3 regions of the Cytobacillus sp. FSL R7-0696 genome follow, and region 1 is predicted to be linked to each of the others. Evidence: riboswitches for the same ligand, from Rfam matches in the RefSeq annotation. Region 1 holds a riboswitch; each other region holds the start of a gene.

Region 1 (3,265 bases):
CTGCATCACGAATGGCCCCTCCGAATAAAAGAAGCTTTTCTGTTAAGGTTGTTTTCCCAGCATCCGGGTGGGAAATAATTGCAAATGTTCGACGCGATAATACTTCGTCTTTAAATGTACTCATAATAAAATTCCTCACTAACATGTATAAATTCTTATCTGTCGCTACTGCGTACCCTCAATTTTATCCTTGTATTAGAAACTTTGCAATGCGTAATCAATATATGGCATTTTCTTTAAAAAGATAACCAATGAGTTTGCACGTTTTATACACAATATATAATCCTCTTGTCATCCAAGCTTAAATGCAAGTTTCATTACAAACAAAAAAGCTGACATAAGATATGCCAACTTTTAGTTGAAATTACTTCTCTAAATTGTTTTTCTTCTTCTCATTAGAGTCATCATCATCATTAGCTAAACCTTTAGCAGAGTTTTTAAACTCTTTCAACGTCTCTCCCACAGCTCGTCCAATTTCAGGTAACTTCTTCGGCCCGAAAATAATGAGGGCCAGTACAAGTATAAGAATGAGACCTGGTATACCAATATTTGATAACATAGTATCACTCCTTTATGTAAGACATAACGTAAGGTGATTATTTATATTTCAATTCCCATTATAATTGAACACCAAATAAAGGCAAGTAAATTCCTTATTAGCAATCCTTTTTAACACGATAAAAAGAGCCTCATGTGACTGATGTCACCCATGGCTCCTTATCATTAGTTCATCTTCGTTCAATAAGATAGAAGGGTTTGCTTTACATAGAAAAACGGTGATTACCGATTTCTGTAACAACTTCTCTCGTATTCAACCAAGATTGCGGTACGATTGTTGGATTGTGGAAAAAGACCGTTTCATCTGGCAATGCATGATTTTTCATTGCTTGCTTTACTGCTTTTTTTGCTTCTTTATCTGCAGGCTTATTAATCGAACCATTATCAACTGGTTGAAATTGCTTATTTTCATAAATAACACCACGAATGGTATCAGGAAATCGTTCGTCCTGCACTCGATTAATCACAACTTCTGCAACAGCTACCTTTCCTTCAAACGGTTCGCCTTTCGCTTCTGCATGGATAAGTCTTGCTAAAAGATCCTTCTCCTCAGATGTTAACGAAATGTCAGGCTTCTTTTCTTTCTTTTCTTTTTCCTCTACTTTAGGAACGATAAGCTTATCACCTTTTTGAACCGTTCGATCTTCTAGGTGATTCATCATTGTTAATTCTTCCTCAGACACTTCTAATTGATCAGCAATGGAAGAAATTGTTTCGTTCCCTTTAACCTCATATATATCATAAACATCTAATGTCTCAGCATAAACGCGTAAATCAGCAGATTGGATGAAATGGACTAAAAACAATGTACTCGCTGCAAAGATAACTGCAATCAGTTTCAATATTTTTTCCTCCATTCAAATATACATTTAAATCAAAATAACAAAATTAAGACTAACATGGATAGAAAGACTACTTCAAACGCAATGTTTTCCATGGGTAATCAGGATATTTCTCCCATCTTAATTTAGACTAGCATTATAATAAACTTCTGCTATAATAATGGTGGAAATAAAAACGCAAATAAACCAAAATGTGGGGGGACCAGTAATTGCTGGTTGAGATTTCATCCGTTTTAGATGATGACCCTTTGAACCTGATCTGCCTCATAGCAGCGTAGGGAACATATTTAAAACAATTCATATGTTTTTGATATGCGCCCATGGTGAATCCTTTGGGCGTTTTTTATTTCCTTCAAAAAATAAAAAGGAGGAAATGGAATGAAAGGATGGTTCATATTGCTTCTTTTCAGCGTGTTTCTATTAGCTGGGTGCGGGAATTCCAGTGAAGATGCACAAACAGAAATGGGAGAAAATGAATTAAAAAAAGTAAACTTTGTACTTGATTGGACCCCAAATACAAATCATACGGGCATTTATGTTGCAGCAGCAGAGGGTTACTTCGCAGAAGAAGGATTAGAAGTTGAAATCATGATGCCAGGCGAAACAGGGGCGGATCAGCTCATCGCTTCAGGAAAAGCAGATTTTGGCGTAAGTGTACAAGAAGCAATCACGCAAGCTAGAGTCCAAGATGTGCCAATCGTCTCGATTGCAGCCATCATCCAACATAATACCTCGGGGTTTGCTTCACCAGTTAGCAAAAACATTCACACGCCGAAAGATTTTGAAGATCATACGTATGGTGGGTTCGGTGCACCTGTTGAAAAATCAGTGATTGATTCTTTAATGAAAAATGATCATGCAGATATTAATAAAGTCTCCATTCTTAATATAGGTGACACAGACTTCTTTACAGCTGTTAAACGAGATGTTGATTTTTCTTGGATTTATTATGGGTGGACAGGAGTAGAAGCGGAATTACGTGGTGAGGAATTAAACATGATATATCTGACTGATTACTCCAAAAAACTAGATTACTATACACCCGTTATTGCTACGAATGAAAAGATGATTCATAAAAATGCTGATATTGTTCAAGCCTTTATGAAAGCCGTTTCCAAAGGGTACACATTTGCAATTGAACAACCAGAAAAGGCTGCAAACATTTTACTTGCAGCTGCGCCTGATTTAGATGAAGAATTGGTAAAAGCATCTCAATTCTGGCTAGCAGAGCGATATCAAGATGATGCAGCACAATGGGGAGAACAAGACTTATCAGTATGGGAGAATTATGCTGATTGGATGCTTGAATATAATCTATTAGATAAACCATTAGATGCAGAGGAAGCATTTACAAATCAATTTTTACCAAATGGAGGGAATAAATAATGGCAAAAGCTTTAGTAAGTATACAAATCATTCCAAAATCAGCTAACGGACTAGACGTTATCGCTCTTGTAGACGAAGCGATTTCGATTATTGATAAAGCTGGTATTCCATATGAGGTAAACTCTTTAGAAACGACTATGGAAGGTCATTTATCAGAACTGTTTCCTATCATAACAAAAATGAATGAACGTATGGTTGAGCTTGGAAGTCCGAATGTTATTTCTCAAATTAAAGTTCTTTACCAGCCAGAAGGCATCACTTTAAATACATTAACTGAGAAGTACCGCTAATGTTGCAGAAGTTTATAAAAAGCTGGAGCGCTTTATTGGTGCTCTTGCTTTTAATTATTTTGTGGGAAACCGCTGTAATGCTATTTGCTATACCACCATGGTTACTTCCTGCTCCAACAAGTATTCTATCTGAAGCAATAGCCGGGTGGGATTCCCTTACCCCCCACCTATTATCAACCATACAATTGA
Region 2 (3,265 bases), 620 kb from region 1:
AAGACAATGCCTATTTCTTGGTTTATTACTCCTTTAGGGTAGGAGGAGATATTTCTCCCTTTATATAAAAGGTCCCCTGAAGTAAAACCATCAATCGCCTCAGGATATAGACCATTTAAACATAGTGTAAGTGTACTTTTGCCAGAACCACTTGCTCCAAGTAATAAAGTCACTTCCTCTGCATATAACTTACAGCTTACATTATCTACAGAAGGTTCATCGTGTTTATCAAAGGAAAATGAGAAAGAGTCTAGTTCAAAAATTGGTTGATGATTTTTCATGCCTTGCTATTACCTCCTTCCCAATCGGGTACCCATTTAACACACCAGTTTTCGCTAGTTGATCCGCTAACATTTTTCCTAAATAACCAGCAATGATGGCTCCACTTAAGAGACGTATAACAAACATTGTCATAATAAGCCAGGATTCATAGGCATGAAAACCTGATACAAAGAAATGGTAAGGAAAACTAATAAATGCTGCGCTAACACCTGAGAAAACGAGAATTCGAGGTTGGTAATTTTTCCATTTTGTCAGTGCAAAAGCGATTTCCGCCCCTAACCCTTGCACCATCCCTGAAAGAATTAAAGTGGGTCCAGATGTTGAGCCGACAAGTACTTCGGTAATAGCAGCAATGGTTTCTGCTGTAAAAGCAACGCCTGGCTTTCTGATAATGTAAGCAGCTATTATTGATACAATAAACCATATGCCATAAATCAATTCATAACCAATGGGTCCAAATCCAAACGGGGTAAGGATGGCAACAAGAACTTTACCGACCCCAAAAAAACCTAAATAAATAAAGCCAAATACTACACCCAGGACTGACATGAGAACAATATCTTTTAGACGCCATGATTTTGTCATGAGACTTTCACTTCTTTAGCTTTTCCAGTAGGGCTGTTAGCTGATAATGTGAATGTCATTGTCACATGAGATACATCTTGCTTGGTCTGATCGAAAACGTTCTGTAACAAGTTAAAAATATCATTCACCTTGCCATCAAGCCTTGTGGCATAATGGCTATGGCTTACGTTTACTTCAGTCTCCTTGGACCAATCAATTTGCTCATAAATTTTTTCCATATAATCTTCCCTCCCTAAGGGATAGAGGGCAAATTTACAACCTGCAAGCTGGTCTATTTCTTTTGTATAGTCCTTGTTCAAGGCAATGTCAGTTTCGTCCATGTATACATCTGCTGCTGAATCTCCTGGACAACCAATCGAAAAGGTACCACTCATAGCGATGTGTTCTCCTGTTTTAGCTGCGTGTAAAAAGATTGCCCTCACTACATCAAAAACATGAATTTGCTTACCACGGATACAAGTAGATACATCATCAGTTTCAGCCCACACCTTTGACATGTTCACTTCTTTAAGGGCAAATAAGATGATGTCCACATACCTCTCACTCATTGCAGAAAGCGTAAACTGACAACCTACGATACTACTTGTTCCACATAATTGATTCATATAAAAATCTCCTTTTAACATTTTTTGAACAAAAAAACTGCACCCCGATGGAATGCAGTTTGGCTATGCAGAAAAAAAGAGAATACACTGACCAACTGCACTTCCCCACGCTAGTATTATCTAGATCGGGTTATAAGGGTCAGGCACTTGCCTTCTCAGCCATTAAATATAGCTCCCCTAGCGCATTCGATATATTTATTTGTTCGTCTATCCTATCATAAGCAAAAAATCATTATCTGTAAACCAATACTTGTCAATTGATAATGTAGTAGCGATAAATACAATATATTAATTGATACGTAAAATGATGCAAATGAGTAGGGGAGACAACTTAAATTCCAATAGAGTAGAGGTGAATAAAATATTGATGTGAAGAATGTTGATATATTCGCATCCTATTTAGAATGAAGAATAACCCGATTACTTATTTCAGTAATAATGGTTGTCATTTCTTCCGGAGATTCTTTCATCCCGTTCATTAACCATTTTTCAATTACATAAATACATCCACTAATTACAAAGTAAATCATATATTTTGATTTATCTAGATTTATGACCTGCTGTTCTTCCTTTAAACTATTAATAATGATTGATTGTGCAGTATCAATTACTCTCGTTTGAAAAGCTTTGTTACCATGGTCACTAAATAAAACAAGAAAATCGGCACTACGTTTATAAACATAATCTAATAAATACTTTGTCATTGCAAAAGTTTCATTTGTCTCATTATGGTTGTACTGTTTTAAAGTGACTTGTAATTCTAACAAAATCTCATCTTCAATATGCTGGAGTAAATCAAATTGATCACGATAATGACTATAAAAAGTAGAACGATTGATATCTGCTTTTTGACATAATTCTTTAATGGTAATGGAGGAGATTACTTTTTCTCTTAATAATTCCATTAAACTTTCCTTTAACACCATACGAGTATATTGTTTCCGACGATCCAATTTTTTGTTCATCATACAAACCCTCACTTTTTTAAAGAAATCCAACAAAGTACGCTTAAATGTTGGATGTTAAACATTTTTTACACAACTGTTTGTTGTTTATCTAACACAGTGGTATGTATAATGTTACTGTAAAAGAATTTCAACATCAAGAAGTGGGGAAACCAATAATGATTGAGTTTATTATTCGTTATAAAAAATCTGTAACAATCATTTTCTTTTTGTTATCAGTGCTTTCTGCTATTGGCTTTCTGTTTGTGAATGTTAATTATAATATGAAAGATTATATCCCAGCAGAAGCTGAATCTACCGTTGCTTTAGAAGTGATGGAAGAGGAGTTTACTAGTGGCATTCCAAATACAAGCGTAATGGTTGAGAATGTAACAATCCAAGAAGCGCTCGTTATCAAAGAGAAATTAAATAAGGTTCAAGGTGTAACTGATGTGATGTGGTTAGATGATGCGATGGACATAAGAACACCAATAGAAACCGGAGACCAAGGCACAATAGAAAATTACTACAAAAATAATCACGCTCTTTATTCTGTCACCATTGAGAGTGGCAAAGAGGTCGAAGCAACAGAAGATATATATCAAATAATTGGTGAGAAGGGATCACTTATTGGCGAAGCTGCAAATACAGCTACGCAGCAGAAAATGACAGGGCAAGAAACGTTACTCGCTGCAGGGATACTTATTCCCATTATTATCATTATACTAGTTCTCTCGACAAACTCTTGGGTCGAACCGCTCTTGTTCTTAACGGCTATCGGTGTATCGGTAATTATTAATTTAGGGAGTAATGTTTTTATAGGAGAAGTGTCCTTTGTGACACAATCAG
Region 3 (3,265 bases), 3.4 Mb from region 1:
GTTCAGAAAGAGCTAAAAAAATGGAAAAGGTTAAATTAATATATTTGACCGCTCCCTATTTTTCGTGAGTTGAGCGCCTTCATTGACTATGTTAATAAATCGCCAACTCACTAACTATTCTTATATATACTGAGTTTATAGGGATATCCTACCAACCCTCTAAAGGGAGGTTGTTGTTTAATGTAGTTTCTGATAAATTAGGATTCAACATGACTAGCATAATGAGGAGTTACATACATGGAAATACAAAAAAGTAGTACGATGATACAATCCTTGCAAATAGGCATTTCTATCATCGAACTAATCTATCAAAAAGATACCCCAATGAAATTCTCAACCATTCAAGAAGAAACCGGTATTACCAAAAGTAATTTATATAAATATCTAAATACACTTACACAATTGAACATGCTCTATCGTGAAAAAGGGACAAACCTGTATTATCTTGGCAGCAAATTGATTCAATATGGTACAGCCGCCTTTGGTAGTCGTGATATTGCCGATGCAATCACTCCTTATATGCAGGAACTTTCTTCGCTTACTTCCTGCACCGTTTCGTTTTCATTATGGACAAACAACGGACCAATTACGACAAAGATTTGTCATTCGAATGAACCACTTCATATTGGTACACAACTAGGCGGAAGCTTGCCACCAACATCTGCCGCGGGGAAGATTTTCTTAAGTTTCTTAAACCCAGTACTGACAAAAGATTGGCTTGGAAACGGGGATGCGATCGATAACGCAGAATGGCAAATGATTCAACAATCGAAAATCTCCTTCGCTACCGAACCTTTAATTCCATCAATTTCTTCTGCTTCCGTCCCTTTGCTAGACTACCAAAATCAATTACTCGGTGCAGTGACAGTTGTTGGATTTAACGAAAAGATGCCTAAGGAAGCAAAGGATTCGATGAGCAAGCAACTGCTGAAGTTTCACTTACAAGCATCGTCTATGTTTGGCTATCGATATAAACAAGGGAAAAAATTGAACAATACTGATTGAGCGTTCAATCAACCGTTTTAACATCTAGAAGAATAAAATACTAGCGAGAAAATTAAGTTAAATTTTTAAAAACATTCTTTTCTGCGAATAAATTGGAATTTAGCTTCGACTTAGTCTCACATTTGCTGATATAAGCTCTTTACTGATTTATCGACCTACAAAATAAATCCATTCATTGAAAAAGGCCGCCATAAACAAAGATGACGACCTTTTTTATCTTAGTTCATCGTCAATCCATGATCAACGACTAGATTTTGTCCCGTAATCGCTTTAGCGCCTGGAGAGGCTAAGAAAACAACGGCTTCTGCTACGTCTTCTGGTTTTGTCACACGGCGGATAGCAGAGTTATCAGCCACAATCGCAAATACCTCAGGGGTAGTGACAGCACTTGCATCCGTTGTTTCTAATAATCCACCGGAAACCATATTCACATTAATATCATACTGTCCGATCTCTTTGGCCATATTGCGTGTAAAGCCAATTAATGCCGCTTTGGCTGTTGTATATTCATGGTAGGCAACGACTGGGTTCTGGTAAAGATTCGTGCCAATACCAATCACACGGGCTTGCTGTGAATCCTTTAGAGCCGGAAGAGCAGATTGAACAACATTTAAGCTTGCTTTTATCGCGCCTTCAAACTGGGTTTGGTAGCTAGCCCAAGATAATTCCTCTACTTTCGCCTGTGCCACAGGATCAAATTTAAATTGAACTAATGCATTATTGACAACGATATCCAAGCGGCCAAAATGAGCAATTGTGTCTGCTACCATTGCTTTTACTGCTTGTTGATCTCTGACATCAGCTTGGATAGCCAATGCACGATCTTGCCCGATTTGTTCAACTACTGCATCGGCTTTTTCTTTATTATTATAATAATTAACGACTACCTTGTAGCCCTCCTTACCGAACTTCTGAGCAATTGTAGCTCCTAATCCACGACTTGCTCCTGTTACTAACACGACTTCTTCTCTCACGCTATTCCCTCTTTTCAATAGATGTAATTAAAAATGTTCAGGAAAACAAAACAAAAGGCTCCCCGAAAATGGAGAGCCTACCATACGTATGCATATAGTTGGAAGATGCTCCCTACGATCGTCTTAACGAACAGGTTCTAAGGGTCAGGTTTTAACCTTCTCAACTCATTTTCTGAGTCCCCCTGCAACAATTTTTAATTATTTTTAGTTTAGCATACAAATAGTTTCCTAGCTATGAATCGAAGTTCAGTTCTTAATTGACCATTTCCTTTATGTTTCTCACCATTGTTTTAAACGGGGATTCTTATCTAAAATCGATTCATATTGTTTCTCATTACCGTATAGGCTATTCGGGTCAAGCAGCTTATATCTCTCATACTTTTCTAATCGATCTTTTTCTTTTGCCCAGCCTAAATGCTTGACTCGTATTGTGGATAAACTGTGGGTAAGTTGGAAGATGTTTTCTGGAAATCTCCCACAATGTTGAGGTGTTTCTTTCCAGACAGGCTGAAAGGTTGATTCAACTCTTGCTAGAAATGGACGGTATAAGAAATGTGCTTGCCAGTATTCATCTTCACGATAATGGTCTTCATCCCACATATCATACAGTCTAAAACAGTACAGGTCGATAGTATCCTGTTTAACAAAGTCATCAATATAATCAATAAAACTCTCCTCAAACCATTCATCTGCATCAAGATTTAATACCCAACCTAAAAAACCATTCGTTGCTTCTAACCACTGTTGTTTTCTTAGTTCCACTTCATTGGCAAACTGGGAGCTTGCATTCTTGACCAATTTAATTGGCATACCTTTTAGTTCTTGCAAGAAAATCGATATAGTCTGATCAGTACTAGCATCATCTATAATCACAGCTTCATCGATAAATGGCTTTACTTTCTTTAACATCGTTTGTAAATAACGACCTTCTTCATTCTTCACAATCATCGATAAGCGAATTTGATGGCTTTCTGCTTTTTCTGGATAAATAGGTAGTTCGCTATACGCATACTGACATTTTTCTTTAAATGCGGGTATGCCTGTAAGGTCAGAAGAACGATAAATATGATAAGCTGGCAGATGTGTGTCTACATGTAGATCCAGTCCTAATGCCACAGCTCTCACACAAAAATGTCGATCTTCTCCCCAAAAACTGAGATTTTTAATTTTACTAAAATGAACACCTGCTAACAAAGCCTTCCTGCTAATTAGCGTGCACGCACCTAATCCTCCTACTTCATAAACACCTGGAGTTTGTAACTGTTGAATAAAGGCCTCGGTTTGAA

The links. Region 1 has a riboswitch for thiamine pyrophosphate ahead of MKX29_RS23765 (ABC transporter substrate-binding protein). Riboswitches for the same ligand answer to the same signal wherever they lie in the genome.
Region 2: it holds a riboswitch for thiamine pyrophosphate, as region 1 does, so the genes downstream of both, MKX29_RS20750 (YkoF family thiamine/hydroxymethylpyrimidine-binding protein) here and MKX29_RS23765 (ABC transporter substrate-binding protein) in region 1, are expected to answer to the same signal.
Region 3: it holds a riboswitch for thiamine pyrophosphate, as region 1 does, so the genes downstream of both, MKX29_RS06805 (3-oxoacyl-ACP reductase) here and MKX29_RS23765 (ABC transporter substrate-binding protein) in region 1, are expected to answer to the same signal.

The regions. Positions count from the first base shown of each region.
Region 1 is NZ_JBBOWA010000001.1:4,674,200-4,677,464, forward strand. It holds gene MKX29_RS23750 (peptide chain release factor 3) at 1-124, opposite strand, end outside; gene MKX29_RS23755 (twin-arginine translocase TatA/TatE family subunit) at 365-559, opposite strand; gene MKX29_RS23760 (cell wall hydrolase) at 762-1,400, opposite strand; TPP riboswitch at 1,586-1,698, shown strand; gene MKX29_RS23765 (ABC transporter substrate-binding protein) at 1,779-2,786, shown strand; gene MKX29_RS23770 (thiamine-binding protein) at 2,786-3,076, shown strand; gene MKX29_RS23775 (ABC transporter permease) at 3,076-3,265, shown strand, end outside.
Region 2 is NZ_JBBOWA010000001.1:4,055,386-4,058,650, forward strand. It holds partial or broken gene MKX29_RS24540 (ABC transporter ATP-binding protein) at 1-281, opposite strand, end outside; gene MKX29_RS20745 (ECF transporter S component) at 256-867, opposite strand; gene MKX29_RS20750 (YkoF family thiamine/hydroxymethylpyrimidine-binding protein) at 864-1,472, opposite strand; TPP riboswitch at 1,558-1,661, opposite strand; gene MKX29_RS20755 (TetR/AcrR family transcriptional regulator) at 1,868-2,437, opposite strand; gene MKX29_RS20760 (efflux RND transporter permease subunit) at 2,596-3,265, shown strand, end outside.
Region 3 is NZ_JBBOWA010000001.1:1,296,304-1,299,568, forward strand. It holds gene MKX29_RS06795 (polysaccharide biosynthesis protein) at 1-39, shown strand, start outside; gene MKX29_RS06800 (IclR family transcriptional regulator) at 238-1,005, shown strand; gene MKX29_RS06805 (3-oxoacyl-ACP reductase) at 1,224-1,979, opposite strand; TPP riboswitch at 2,072-2,173, opposite strand; gene MKX29_RS06810 (glycosyltransferase family 2 protein) at 2,259-3,265, opposite strand, start outside.